3 regions of the Nostoc sp. JL23 genome follow, and region 2 is predicted to be linked to each of the others. Evidence: predicted binding sites of a transcription regulator. Region 2 holds the regulator's gene; each other region holds the start of a gene.
What was found. Region 2 encodes HrcA, which represses chaperone genes, less so after heat shock. Its sites were predicted from a motif close to TTAGCACTCNNGANTCNNGAGTGCTAA; they were not measured.

Region 1 (4,291 bases), on a different contig from region 2:
ACTGTTTCCCAGATTGAAAGTGCCTTGACTTACCTGGATGAACTGGATTTAGAAGTTTTGCACCAATCCAGCCCTGAAGAAGATGGTTGGTAAATTCAGTGCTGAGTCCTGAGTTACGAGTGCTGAGTCAAAAACACTCAGCACTCAGGACTCAGCACTCGTTACTGATTTTAGGCCATTTGATTTTCAATCGCCCACCGCGCTAGTTCAGTGCGGTTGTGGAGATTGGTTTTGCCCAACATATTGGACACATGGCTTTCAACCGTGCGCTGACTAACATTGAGTTCTTCAGCAATTTCACGGTTAGCTAAACCCCTAGCAACAAACTGAACTACTTTCAGTTCGGTTGGGGTTAATTGCACATCGAAGGGAACCTGGATACGGGAACCGTTTTCGCCTCCTTTTGCTTGGTGTTCTTTCCAACGGATAGTTTGTTTCAGCGAGGATTCAACTTGCGCTACGAGTTCTTCTGGTTCAAAGGGCTTGACCATATAAACATCAGCACCTTTGTTTAGACCTTTAACTCGGTCTGCACTTTGTCCCTTAGCTGAAAGGAAAAGAACCGGAATCCAGCTGGTGCGTTCGTTTTGCCGGACTTGTTCCACAAAAGTATATCCGTCCATTTCCGGCATCATCACATCGCAGATGATCATGTCTGGAACATCTTGCTCTAAAATTTCCAGAGCTTCACGTCCATTCTCAGCGGTGATGACTTCATATCCCCGGAATTCTAAGTAATCCTTCACCAGCAAGATGAGGTTAGGGTCATCATCAATCAATAGAAGTCGTTTGTGATCTTTCATGCTGGGCTCTTTCATAGCAGTGGCACTTGTCGCGCTTCGGTCCATCAAAGTCTTGAATATTTATCCTCTATGGTGGGTTATTCGAGATGTTGTCCTTTTTCCTACTTAACTTGCCTTTGCTGTCTCGAAGTCTCAAAAATGCCGAGCACTTTCAATAGACTAGTAGCTCGATAGCAAAAGTCCAGCAAGGATACGTATAGCAGTAGTATCTATAATGCGCTATTATATATCGCTTTGAAAGGGGCGGGGTAAAAAACACTGATTAAATAATAATCTTTCGGACTCACAAGTAAGTATTGGCTTAAAGATGACCCTACCTCAAAACCAACCCGCACTTTCTTAAAGCTTACTGCTATACCATATCTTTTGGTTGTTAAGCCTCTATGAGGTGTTCACAAGAAACTAGGGAAGTTTCTGGCAAAAGATGGATTGAAAACGCATATTTTCCTACCACCTTATTGCCTATTCAGTGTTCTCGGATAATCCGCAGGGTAACTTCCGGGTTTGCTTGGCGATACCAGACACCATCAGGGTAAACCACCATTATGGGTCTAGAAGAAGAAACACGCAAGCAATTGGCTTTAGTTTTATAGACGCAAATAGAATGACTTTAGTGCGACTCATTGAGTTTTAAATCTTTAAGTCGCTTTTTTAAGTAATCCCAGAATTCCAGACTAGCTCGTTTTGAGCAGCAATTGTCTGGTCAGCGCAAATAAAAATGTGTCGCTGAATTTTTGCAAGTCCTAAACTTTCTACACAATTACTCAGGATCTTATGTTCCAGGGACTTAGTGGTTTTGGGAATTTGATGGCTGGACTGGATCGCTGTCACTGTATTGTTACTCATCGAGCGGCTCCCTGATTACAGTTCTATAACAATTTGCAAGCTTTGCAAATAAAGTTGACTGGGTTGACTGGGGAGTGGGAATGGGGAATAGGGAAGAATTTTCATAACTCTTAATTCTCCACTCCCTACTCTCTTCGTAACTTACAGAACAAAACCCGCAAGGTATAAACAATTAAGCATTTATACTTAAGTACATCTATGACCTTCTAGTTCGGGAACCCGTACTCAAGGCATTCTTGCCATTGGACGCCACTTTTCGGTAAATTAGCACTCAGGAGTTGAGAGTGCTAAACTCTGGAGAAAATAATTATGGCTGCTTTATCTCTAAGCGTTTCTACAGTTAAACCTTTAGGCGATCGCGTTTTCGTAAAAGTGAGCGCCTCTGAGGAAAAGACCGCTGGTGGTCTGTATTTGCCCGATACCGCCAAGGAAAAGCCCCAAGTAGGGGAAGTAGTGGCCCTTGGTCCTGGCAAGCGTAATGACGATGGAAACCGTCAGGAATTGGAAATTAAAGTCGGCGATAAGGTGCTGTACTCTAAGTACGCTGGTACTGACATCAAGCTCGGTACTGAAGAATATGTACTGCTTTCTGAAAAAGATATTTTAGCAGTTGTTATCTAGTGGTCATTAGTCATTGGTCATTAGTCATTAGCCAATGACAAAGGACAAATGACAAATGACGAAGAACAAAAGACAAATGACAAAGGACAACTAAGAATAATTATGGCAAAGCGCATTATCTACAACGAAAACGCCCGTCGCGCCTTGGAACGAGGCATTGACATCCTGGCTGAGGCTGTAGCTGTTACCCTTGGTCCCAAAGGTCGTAACGTAGTCCTAGAAAAGAAATTTGGCGCACCGCAAATTGTTAATGACGGTGTAACGATCGCCAAAGAAATCGAATTAGAAGACCACATTGAAAACACTGGCGTAGCTCTGATTCGTCAAGCTGCTTCTAAGACCAATGATGCTGCGGGCGATGGCACAACCACTGCTACCGTTTTAGCTCATGCGATCGTCAAAGAAGGCTTGCGGAACGTTGCAGCTGGTGCTAACGCAATTTCGCTGAAGCGTGGTATTGATAAAGCTACTGCCTTTTTGGTAGACAAAATCAAAGAACACGCCCGTCCAGTGGAAGATTCCAAAGCCATTGCCCAAGTTGGTGCAATCTCAGCTGGTAATGACGAAGAAGTCGGTCAGATGATTGCCCAAGCAATGGACAAGGTGGGCAAGGAAGGCGTAATTTCCCTAGAAGAAGGGAAATCTATGTTCACCGAGTTGGAAATCACTGAAGGGATGCGCTTTGACAAAGGCTACATCTCTCCTTATTTCGCTACTGACCCTGAGCGGATGGAAGCGGTTTTTGATGAGCCTTTCATCCTGCTGACCGATAAGAAAATCGCTTTGGTACAAGACCTCGTACCAGTGTTAGAGCAAGTAGCTCGTGCTGGTCGTCCTTTGGTGATTATCGCCGAAGATATTGAAAAAGAAGCTTTGGCAACCTTGGTAGTAAACCGTTTGCGCGGTGTACTGAACGTGGCTGCTGTTAAGGCTCCTGGCTTTGGCGATCGCCGCAAAGCACTACTAGAAGACATCGCTGTTTTAACTGGTGGTCAACTAATTACCGAAGATGCAGGTCTGAAGCTAGATAACACCAAGCTGGATAGCCTGGGTAAAGCTCGCCGGATCACCATTACCAAGGACAGCACCACAATTGTTGCCGAAGGTAACGAAGCTGCTGTTAAAGCTCGTGTAGAACAGATTCGTCGTCAAATCGATGAAACCGAATCTTCTTACGACAAAGAGAAATTACAAGAGCGTCTTGCTAAACTCTCTGGTGGTGTTGCTGTAGTGAAAGTTGGTGCAGCAACCGAAACCGAAATGAAAGACAAGAAGTTGCGCCTAGAAGACGCTATCAACGCTACCAAAGCTGCTGTGGAAGAAGGTATCGTTCCTGGTGGTGGTACAACTCTGGCTCACCTTGCTCCTGAATTGGAAGTTTGGGCAAAGAGCAATCTTAAAGATGAAGAGTTGATTGGTGCGTTGATTGTCGTTCGTGCCTTACCTGCACCTCTGAAGCGGATTGCTGAAAACGCCGGTCAGAATGGTGCTGTAATCGCTGAACGCGTCAAAGAGAAAGAATTCAACGTTGGCTACAACGCTGCGACAAACGAATTCGTCGATTTGTTAGAGGCTGGTATTGTTGACCCTGCAAAAGTGACTCGTTCTGCTCTGCAAAACGCTGCTTCTATCGCTGGCATGGTGTTGACAACCGAATGTATTATAGTTGACAAGCCTGAGCCTAAGGATGGCGCCCCTGCTGGCGCTGGTGCTGGTGGCGGCGACTTCGATTACTAATACTTGGTAGTTACATAAGTTGAAAAATAGCTGCTTCCCTTGTGGAGGCGGCTGTTTTTTTGTGTCAAAAGAAGAGGAAGAGGGTGAGTTACGACAACGCTTGTAAATATTTAGCTGAACAGTACCCAGCCGACTTTGTGCGTTGGTTACTTGGGGTAGAGGTGCAACAAATTGAAGTCTTAAAAACGGAACTCACGCTTGAACCAATTCGCGCGGATTCTGTGACATTTTTGCAAGCAGCTAACCAAATTTTGCACATTGAATTTCAAACTTTGGCGAAATCT
Region 2 (4,291 bases):
AGAAAAAACTTTCTCTTGGGATTTACGCACCCACAGAAAATCCCCAAACCTTTGAAAAAGCGGGGACTTTAGTGATATCACTTTGGATTTGAGATTTTTGGATTGTGAAAAATGCACTTTATTCTTCAATTCGTTGCTGGCTGCTTGGATATGGACTCTATACCCACTTCTTGTAAAGGTGGACGCACAGATAAATAAATCAATGGACCGAATAGCGGTATCAAGGCTATTAACCAGAACAACTGCGGATTTTTCCAACCGCGACGCACCATATCATCCCCTAGCAATGTGGGAAATAATAGGGAGAGTAAGCAGAAATCTATGCTCATTACATTGATGAAGCGGTTAGTCTGCCACTCTTGCACAAAACTGCTCCAATCTCCTCCTGTTAAACCGTAGGCAACTAAAATAACTGTGGCTACCGTTAACACAAAACCAGTCACACGAGAGTCTAGTAGCTTGAGTAAGGTATTCTTTTGACCGAGAAACTGATTATTTGGTTCTCTAAAAGCTAAGTACGGCAACAAGGCAAAAGCACCAACTGCGAAAGAAGCAGTACAAAACAGCCAAGCAGGTATTTTTTGTCCTCTACCATCAATAAAGACTACTGCGCTGTAAATAAGAGGCCAGATGCCCATGAGGTTGAATAGTGCTATGACTAACGGGTTAACGCCTTGCCACTGGCCAATAGAAAGGTTTTTAATTAATTCGAATGTACCGAGTTGATCGGGAGGCGCGAGGAAAAAAGCATAAACCACAAATCCCAGCCACAGCAAGCTAAAGACAATTTTTCTAACCATGAAAGATTTTGATAGATAGTATTAATTATTGATTTTGCCGCTATAAATATCCGCTTACACCTGTAGTAGTTTATCCCTAAATATCATTTGATACGATTTAAGGATTGAAATAACTGAAAGCTTCTGAGAGGTAATCAGCAGCAGATGCTACTACTGCGATCGCACTTTCATAATCTAGGCGCGTTGGCCCTAAAACTCCCACACTTCCTACAGGTACTGAACCTCGGCGATAGTTAGAAGAAATCAAGGTGCAGGTACGTATCGGTTCTAATGGATTTTCTGCACCAATGCGAACTGTTACCTTTGGTTTTCCACCATCCTCTGGTTCTGGTTCTTCAAATATTAATCGCCACAGTTGGTCTTGTTCTTCTTCCAACAGGTGGATAATTGTTTGTACCTGCTGTAACTGAGAAAATTCTGGCTGGCGCAAAACTTCTGACACACCCCGAACCATAATTTGGGTTGCATTCGGTGCAAGAGTCCGACGAGTCAATTCGGCAACTGAGTTTTTCAAAAATTCCCCGTAGCGTTGGAACTCCTGATCTAGTTCGCTCCAGTTGAGGTAGGCTAATTCCAACAGACTTCGCCCCCGCAAGTGACTATTCAAAAAGTTAGAAACAATCTGCAACTCGCGATCGATGACTTCTGAATCTCGTTGGGTTTCTTCTGGTATTGGCGACAAATCCATCAATTTGGAATGCGTCTCATAACCATCAGTTACGACAATCAGCATGATCCGTCCGGCTTCAATTTGCACTAATTGCAGATGTCGCAATAATGCTGTGGTCGTTTGCGGCAAAGTGATCAAGCTAATACAACCACTTAAGGTTGCTAAAATCTGCGCGGCTCCTTGCAATAGGGTTTCTAAACTCCGATCTTCCCACTGGAGATGCTTTTGCAGTGCCAACTCTACTTCTCGCCCTAAACTTTCCGTACCACTTTGTGGAAGCAAGCTACGCGTAGCGTCTGTCTGCGACACGCTGCGCGAACGCAGAGAAGGTGTAATTAACTGGTCAACATAAATGCGATAGCCTGAATCTGAAGGTACACGTCCAGCAGAAGCGTGTGGTTGGTAGAGTAATCCAGACTTTTCTAAAACGCCCATCACATTGCGAATTGTCGCCGAGCTGACACCCAGATCGTACTCCTCAACCAAAGCCTTTGAACCAACTGGCTCTGCCGTAGCAATGTAGTGACGTACCGTTGCCCAAAGTATATGCTGTTGTCGATTTGTTAACTGAACTTCCATTATGGTATGTTTTGCTGAAGGCAAATTTTAATCAAACTCTCAAGAAATTTGTGGATTTAATCGAAAACAGAAAATATTAATAATTTATTAAGGTATCAAATTATATAACTATATTATGATAAGTATTTTTAAAGTTTATGTACAAAGCATTTTTTTAAGATTAGGGTTGAAATAGTAGCTCAATTTTTTTGCAAAAGCTGCTAGTTATAATGTACCCTTCCGATGCTTTTTTCTAACCGTACTTTTGCATAATTTTATGCTTACAACAGTATTATTAGATACGTATTCTCTTCAGAGGCTACTACCGAACTGTAATTTAGAGCAATCCAACATTTTTGTGCAGATGTACTTGATGCCCAAATTTTAAACTTTCCCGGCAAGCCTCTAAATTGATGTACTTCTATCTTTAGCATAGCAAAAGTCAGATGGAAGAGTAAGTTCCATCTGAATGATGTATCCGAGCAAAAGCTAATACTGGGGAATTGAAGGGTCTACTAATTGGGAATAGGCATCAATACCACCCGAAATATTTTGCACATTTGTAAAACCTTGAGCAATCAACCACTGGCACATTTGGGCAGAGCGGATGCCGTGGTGGCATAACACCAAGGTTTCGGCTTGGGGATTGAAGAGGGTAGGTACTTGATCTCCCCATTCGGTAAATTGACTTAAAGGTAGGTTGACAAAGCCCTCAATGCTAGCGATCGCCAATTCTTGTGGTTCACGCACATCTACTAGCTGAATACTTGCATCACTAGAAGAAAGACGTTGCGCCAGTTCTTCTACACTAATTTGGTTCATGGGTTGAGTAAAAGAATTCCCTATAAACAGTCCTAATCCTATTCATGGTGGCAGAAAATCTCTGCCTTTGCATGAGTATCCATTCTCAAGAGGGTTGATTAATTCTGCTAGGCTTTCTGCTTAAATGGCTGTAAACCGTCTTTTTTAATAGGTTTAATGTGAATAGGCAACGTTCATTTATCGGTTTTATCGCAGCTGGGGCGATCGCCCTGCTAGTAATTGCGATCGCAGGCTTTTACTGGTTTTTCGCTAAAAGTCCGGCTGGCCTCATTGCTTCTACCTCTGGGCCTGGTGCAGCCATATTCGTGTCGAAACTGTCCCCTGCAATGGTTTCATTATTGACCAATCCTGACCGTTTGCAGGCGTTGGAGCGCGAAGAGGAATTATCTAAACTCAAAACCAGTTTATTTGCCAAGAGTGGCATAGATTACAAACAAGACATTCAACCCTGGTTAGGGGACGAAATTACATTAGCGATCACCACCTTAGATATCGATCGCGATCCAGAAAACGGACAACAGCCAGGGTATTTGTTGGCACTAGCAACCAAGCAACCGGAGAAAAGCCGCGAGTTTGTCGAATTGTTGTTTTCTAAACGAGCGTTAGCCGGAGCAACCTTAGCTGTTGAACAATATAAAGGTGTAAAACTGATTTCTGACAATTCTCAACCAGAACAAGACTTGCTTGCTGGTGCTGTTGTCGGTGAAGGCTTCGTCTTATTTGCCAACAATCCGAAAGTACTACGAGATGCTATCAACAACGTCCAAGCGCCCGATCTGAATTTGACTAGCTCTCCCGAATACCAAAAAGCCATCAGAGAACAAATCAAAGGAGGTTTAGCTGTAGCATTCTTGAATCTTCCCATCGTGGCAAAATGGCAAGGCTTAGAGTTACCAGAAAAACTTTATAACAGTCAAATCATATCCTTGGTGTTGAATCCCAAAGGATTGCTGGCAGAAACCACCTTTTTGACTTCATCGGAAATTGTCCCTCCATCAGCACCGTTATCTAAACCTGTGGAAGCATTGCAGTATGTTCCAGCATCCGCAGGTTTAGCAATTTCCGGCTCAAATTTGAGTAATTTGGGTGATAGTGATTTAGCCAAACTCTGGAAACAAGCAACAGCTACCATATATGGTTCTGGGGAAGATGTGGTTTCTCGTTTAGCAAAACCTTTGGCGGATGTTCAAAAACGCTGGGGTATAAACTTACCAGAGGATGTTTTTAGCTGGGTACAAGGAGAATATGCCATAGCATTGTTACCTGCGAAAGAGCAAACAACCCCTCATTGGATTTTTGTAGTAGAAAAATCCGAGAGTGTGGAAAAAGGTATTGCTCGATTAGATGCGATCGCCTCATCAAATGGACTCAGTATTAATCCCCTAACTCTGTCCAAGCAAAGATTTTTTGCTTGGACAGAGTTAACTAAGGCTACAAAAAA
Region 3 (4,291 bases), on a different contig from region 2:
AGTAGCGTTCAGCGCGTCTTCAATCCGCAGTTTACGGTCTTTGAGTTCGGTTTCGGTTGCCGCACCCACTTTAATTACTGCCACACCACCAGCGAGCTTGGCGATGCGTTCTTGCAGTTTTTCTTGATCGTATTCAGAATCAGTTTCTTCCAACTGTCTGCGAATTTGACCAATCCGCTTTTGTACCTCTGGCTTGGTGACACTGCCAGCGACAATTGTGGTGCTTTCTTTGTCAATGGTGATTTTGCGGGCAGTTCCCAGCGCTTCTAGAGCAGCGGTATCCAAGCTTAAGCCGATTTCTTCCGAAATCAACTGTCCATCGGTGAGAATCGCAATATCTTCTAACAAAGCTTTGCGGCGATCGCCAAACCCAGGCGCTTTAATTGCAGCCACGGCCAGTACACCCCGCGCTTTGTTCACAACCAAAGTTGCCAAAGCATCACCTTCGACATCTTCAGCAATAATTAGCAACGGCTGACCAGAACGGGCAACTTTTTCCAAAATCGGCACTAAATCTTGGATGCTGCTGATTTTTTTATCTGTCACTAAGATCCGGGCGTTTTCAAATTCGACGATTTGCCGTTCGTTGTTGGTGACGAAGTAGGGAGAAATATAACCCCTGTCAATCTGCATCCCCTCGACTACTTCTAGTTCGGTGGTTAGAGATTTAGATTCTTCAACGGTAATTACACCATCTTTGGTGACTTTTTCCATTGCTTGAGCTAACATTTGGCCAACTTCTTCATCGTTACCAGCAGAAACAGTGGCAACTTGAGCGATCGCACTTCCTTCTACTGGCTTGGCTATTTTGGCAATTTCCAGTACCAATGCCTCAATAGTTTTGTCGATCCCGCGTCTCAAGCTAACAGGGTTACTACCTGCCGCGACGTTCTTCAAACCTTCTCGAATTAAGGCTTGTGCTAAAACTGTGGCGGTGGTTGTACCATCTCCAGCGACATCTTTAGTTTTTGAGGCCACTTCCTGGATGAGTCTTGCACCAGTATTTTCCAAAGGATCTTCTAATTCAATTTCCTTGGCAACAGTGATACCATCGTTGACAATTTGAGGTGCGCCAAATTTTTTCTCTAAAAGGACATTGCGACCTTTAGGCCCCAAGGTGATTTTTACAGCATCGGCAAGGGCGTTAACACCCCTTTCTAGAGCTCTCCGAGATTCCTCGTCAAATGCAATAATTTTCGCCATGTTTCATTTCTCCAGCGCTTCCATTAGACAATTTAGCACTCACAGCGCCAGAGTGCTAATCTCTCAAGCTACTCAAGTTACAAATGGAAATAAAAAAAATTGATTAATATACAGGTGATGCTCATATTAGATACTGGCAGTAATGCTTGAATTGGGAGATGAATCTAGACAACTCCCTTAAGTACCTTGGTATTGCCGACCCTAGCGGCACCGGCTGGTTGGCAGTAGTATTTACGTTCCTCTTGGCTTGGGTTGTAACTTGGCGTTTAATTCCGACAGTACGCAAATTCGCCTTGCGGGTAGGTTGGGCTGACCAACCCAATGCACGGCGACTCAACCGAGAACCTTTACCCAATGCAGGGGGGCTGGCTATCTACGCGGGCGTGATTGCCGCGCTGGTACTAGCTAGCCTTTTACGACCGATCGAACTCCAAAACGTATTGGCTCAGGTGCTCACTATTCTGTTGGGGGGTTCGATATTAGTCCTTGTCGGCTTTATTGACGATCAGTTTGGCTTACCGCCCTCAGTGCGATTGTGGGCGCAAATTGTCACGGCACTATTATTGGTAGCTAATGGCATCAGTGTCAAAGTCCTGTTTGGCACTCCCATCGACTCACTTCTGTCCATGTTGCTAACAGTACTATGGGTAGTAGGGATTACCAACGCCATCAACTTGATGGATGGTATGGATGGCTTGGCAGGAGGAATCAGCTTTATTACCGCCATGAGTTTGTTGGGCGTTGCAGCTCAATTTAACAATCGTGCCGCGGCAATCTTAGTACTTGCAGCTTTGGGAGGTGCTGCACTAGGATTTTTGCGCCATAATTTCCATCCGTCACGAATTATTATGGGTGATGCCGGAGCATACTTTTTCGGCTATGTCCTGGCAGCAACTAGTATTTTAGGCAAACTGCAACAAAACACAGTTTATGCGCTAATTCCTACGGTTTTATTTCTGTTGTTACCGGTGCTAGACACCACTCAAGTATTTGTGCGGCGGCTACTAGCAGGAAATAACCCTCTCAGTACTCCTGGCAAAGACCACCTGCACCACCGCTTACTTGCTTGGGGACTCTCCCAGCGCAATGCTGCGTTTACCCTTTGGTCAATTACCTTAGTTTTCAACTTGCTGGCGATGAGAATACAAGGTATGAGTTTGGCTGTGATGCTGACAACCGCCAGTAGCATTATCCTGCTTTTGGGCTTTACAGTCTGGCAAAGGATACGCCAACAGCCTTAGTTACTGGTAGGGTGAGCATTGCAATGCTAGCCCTACTATGGTTTATTCTGTCCACAAAAAATTCAAGTTTGAGTTAAATTGTCTTGCAGCCAAACAACTAAATCTCCTTCTGTGGAAAAATCTAACAGTGCTTCGGCTAGATTTTCAAGCTGTTCAATAGATAACTGACTGATGCGCTCTGACAATTGCGGACTCAAATTACCAATGCGTCGTCGCAACTGGCGCATGACTAACTCTAGAGTTGTTTCCTGCTTGAGTTCCTCATAAAGTCTAGTAGTTTTGATATCAAAATCACCGAGTCCAAACATTTTTATCAACTCCTGACGACTGATACGCGGTAGTTTGTAAACTACAATTGTTTCTATTAAATCTAGCACTTTTTGTTGAAGTGCTTTATCGCTCAATTCCGAACGTGTCTTTGTAATCAAATTTTTGACTAATATGGGAGTTTGTTTTTTATTTACAACTACTAATTTGAGAATACCAACTCCCAAGGAATATTCAGTTACTTCTCCAAGCTCGTTTAGATATAGCCTCGTTACCAATTGGCTTTCGAGTAAGACTCGATAAGGTTGGACTTGGGTTGGTTCAAGGCTGTGGCGAGGGAATATAACTACTGCTCGCCAATCTGTAGTTGGTGCGTAAAGTCGTAAATACAGAAATATTTCTGAAAATAAACGAGCGTAAAATTCGTTATCTTTTTGAAATTGAACCTCCACAAAATAAATCGGCTGACTACTAGTATCAGCAACAGGAAGAAAGACTCCATCAATGCGAAATGCTGTTTGCTTTAATTCTACTGAAGCGAAATTATATGCATTTGCTTCTGATGCTTGCAGATTAATTAATTAAAAAAAAGCACTGGGAAAAGTTTGAAATAAACGATAAAAAATGGAGTCTGTCTTCATATTAGGTTGTCGAATTTGATTTCAATTTCATAAGTTTGTAGTTGGTGGTTTAGTGCTAAACTAGCTGTTTGTCGGGTGAGTTAAGCTCGATCGCATCGCCTTCACCACGGGGTAATGTGATTACTTCGCTCCGTTATCACTGCGCTCGTAATGACAATTTAAGGGGTCTATAACGCCTGAAACCCTTGCAGATAGCACTTGTGTGTACACCGTAGCGATGCATTGGGGGAAATCAGAAATTTTGTTCCCTCCCCTTTATAAGGGGAGGGTTAGGGTGGGGTAAAACGCTGGTTAATCAGCTATTTCAGACTTGTGTGTACACCGTAGCCAATACATACGGGGAGGGTTAGGGTAGGGTAAAACCTTGGTTAATCAGCTATTTCAGACTTGTGTGTATACCGTAGCCTTGTAGGAGAGAGGAATGGAAGTGAGGTTAAAACTGTACTGCACCCAAGTGAGAACCGCTATATTTACGCCATTACCATACCGCCATCGACATTAAAAACTTGTCCAGTGACGTAGGCGGCGGCGGGATCGGCAGCGAGGAAGCGCACCATCCCAGCGACTTCTTCCGGCTGACCGAAGCGACCGAGTGGGATGTATTTCAGAATATCTTCGGGGTTGTTAAGATCGCTGGTCATGTCAGTGCTGATGAATCCAGGGGCGACGGCGTTAACGGTGATGCCGCGAGTAGCGAGTTCTTTGGCAACGCTTTTGGTGAAACCGATTACACCTGCTTTGGCGGCGCTGTAGTTTGACTGACCTGGGTTGCCCATTAGCCCTGCAACGGAGGTAATGTTGATAATCCGCCCCGATCGCTGCTTCAGCATGATTTTACTGATTGCGCGTGTACATAAGAAAACACCAGTTAGATTCAGGTCTATCACAGCTTGCCAATCCTCTGTCTTCAAACGCAAAAGCAGATTGTCGCGGGTAATA

Region 1: the regulator HrcA is predicted to act here: its motif matches at 1,914-1,940, upstream of groES (co-chaperone GroES).
Region 3: the regulator HrcA is predicted to act here: its motif matches at 1,236-1,262, upstream of groL (chaperonin GroEL).

Annotation. Positions count from the first base shown of each region.
Region 1 is NZ_JABXKN010000092.1:40,071-44,361, reverse strand. Features, by position in the region: gene HWQ42_RS18015 (NIL domain-containing protein) at 1-93, shown strand, start outside; gene HWQ42_RS18010 (response regulator transcription factor) at 171-848, opposite strand; gene HWQ42_RS18005 (hypothetical protein) at 1,455-1,649, opposite strand; gene groES (co-chaperone GroES) at 1,959-2,270, shown strand; gene groL (chaperonin GroEL) at 2,373-4,007, shown strand; gene HWQ42_RS17990 (DUF4351 domain-containing protein) at 4,091-4,291, shown strand, end outside.
Region 2 is NZ_JABXKN010000148.1:29,119-33,409, reverse strand. Features, by position in the region: gene HWQ42_RS32195 (DUF2834 domain-containing protein) at 126-800, opposite strand; gene hrcA (heat-inducible transcriptional repressor HrcA) at 898-2,049, opposite strand; gene HWQ42_RS32185 (rhodanese-like domain-containing protein) at 2,518-2,850, opposite strand; gene HWQ42_RS32180 (DUF3352 domain-containing protein) at 3,009-4,291, shown strand, end outside.
Region 3 is NZ_JABXKN010000143.1:179,018-183,308, forward strand. Features, by position in the region: gene groL (chaperonin GroEL) at 1-1,203, opposite strand, end outside; gene HWQ42_RS30950 (MraY family glycosyltransferase) at 1,362-2,444, shown strand; gene HWQ42_RS30955 (Rpn family recombination-promoting nuclease/putative transposase) at 2,507-3,289, opposite strand; gene fabG (3-oxoacyl-[acyl-carrier-protein] reductase) at 3,823-4,291, opposite strand, start outside.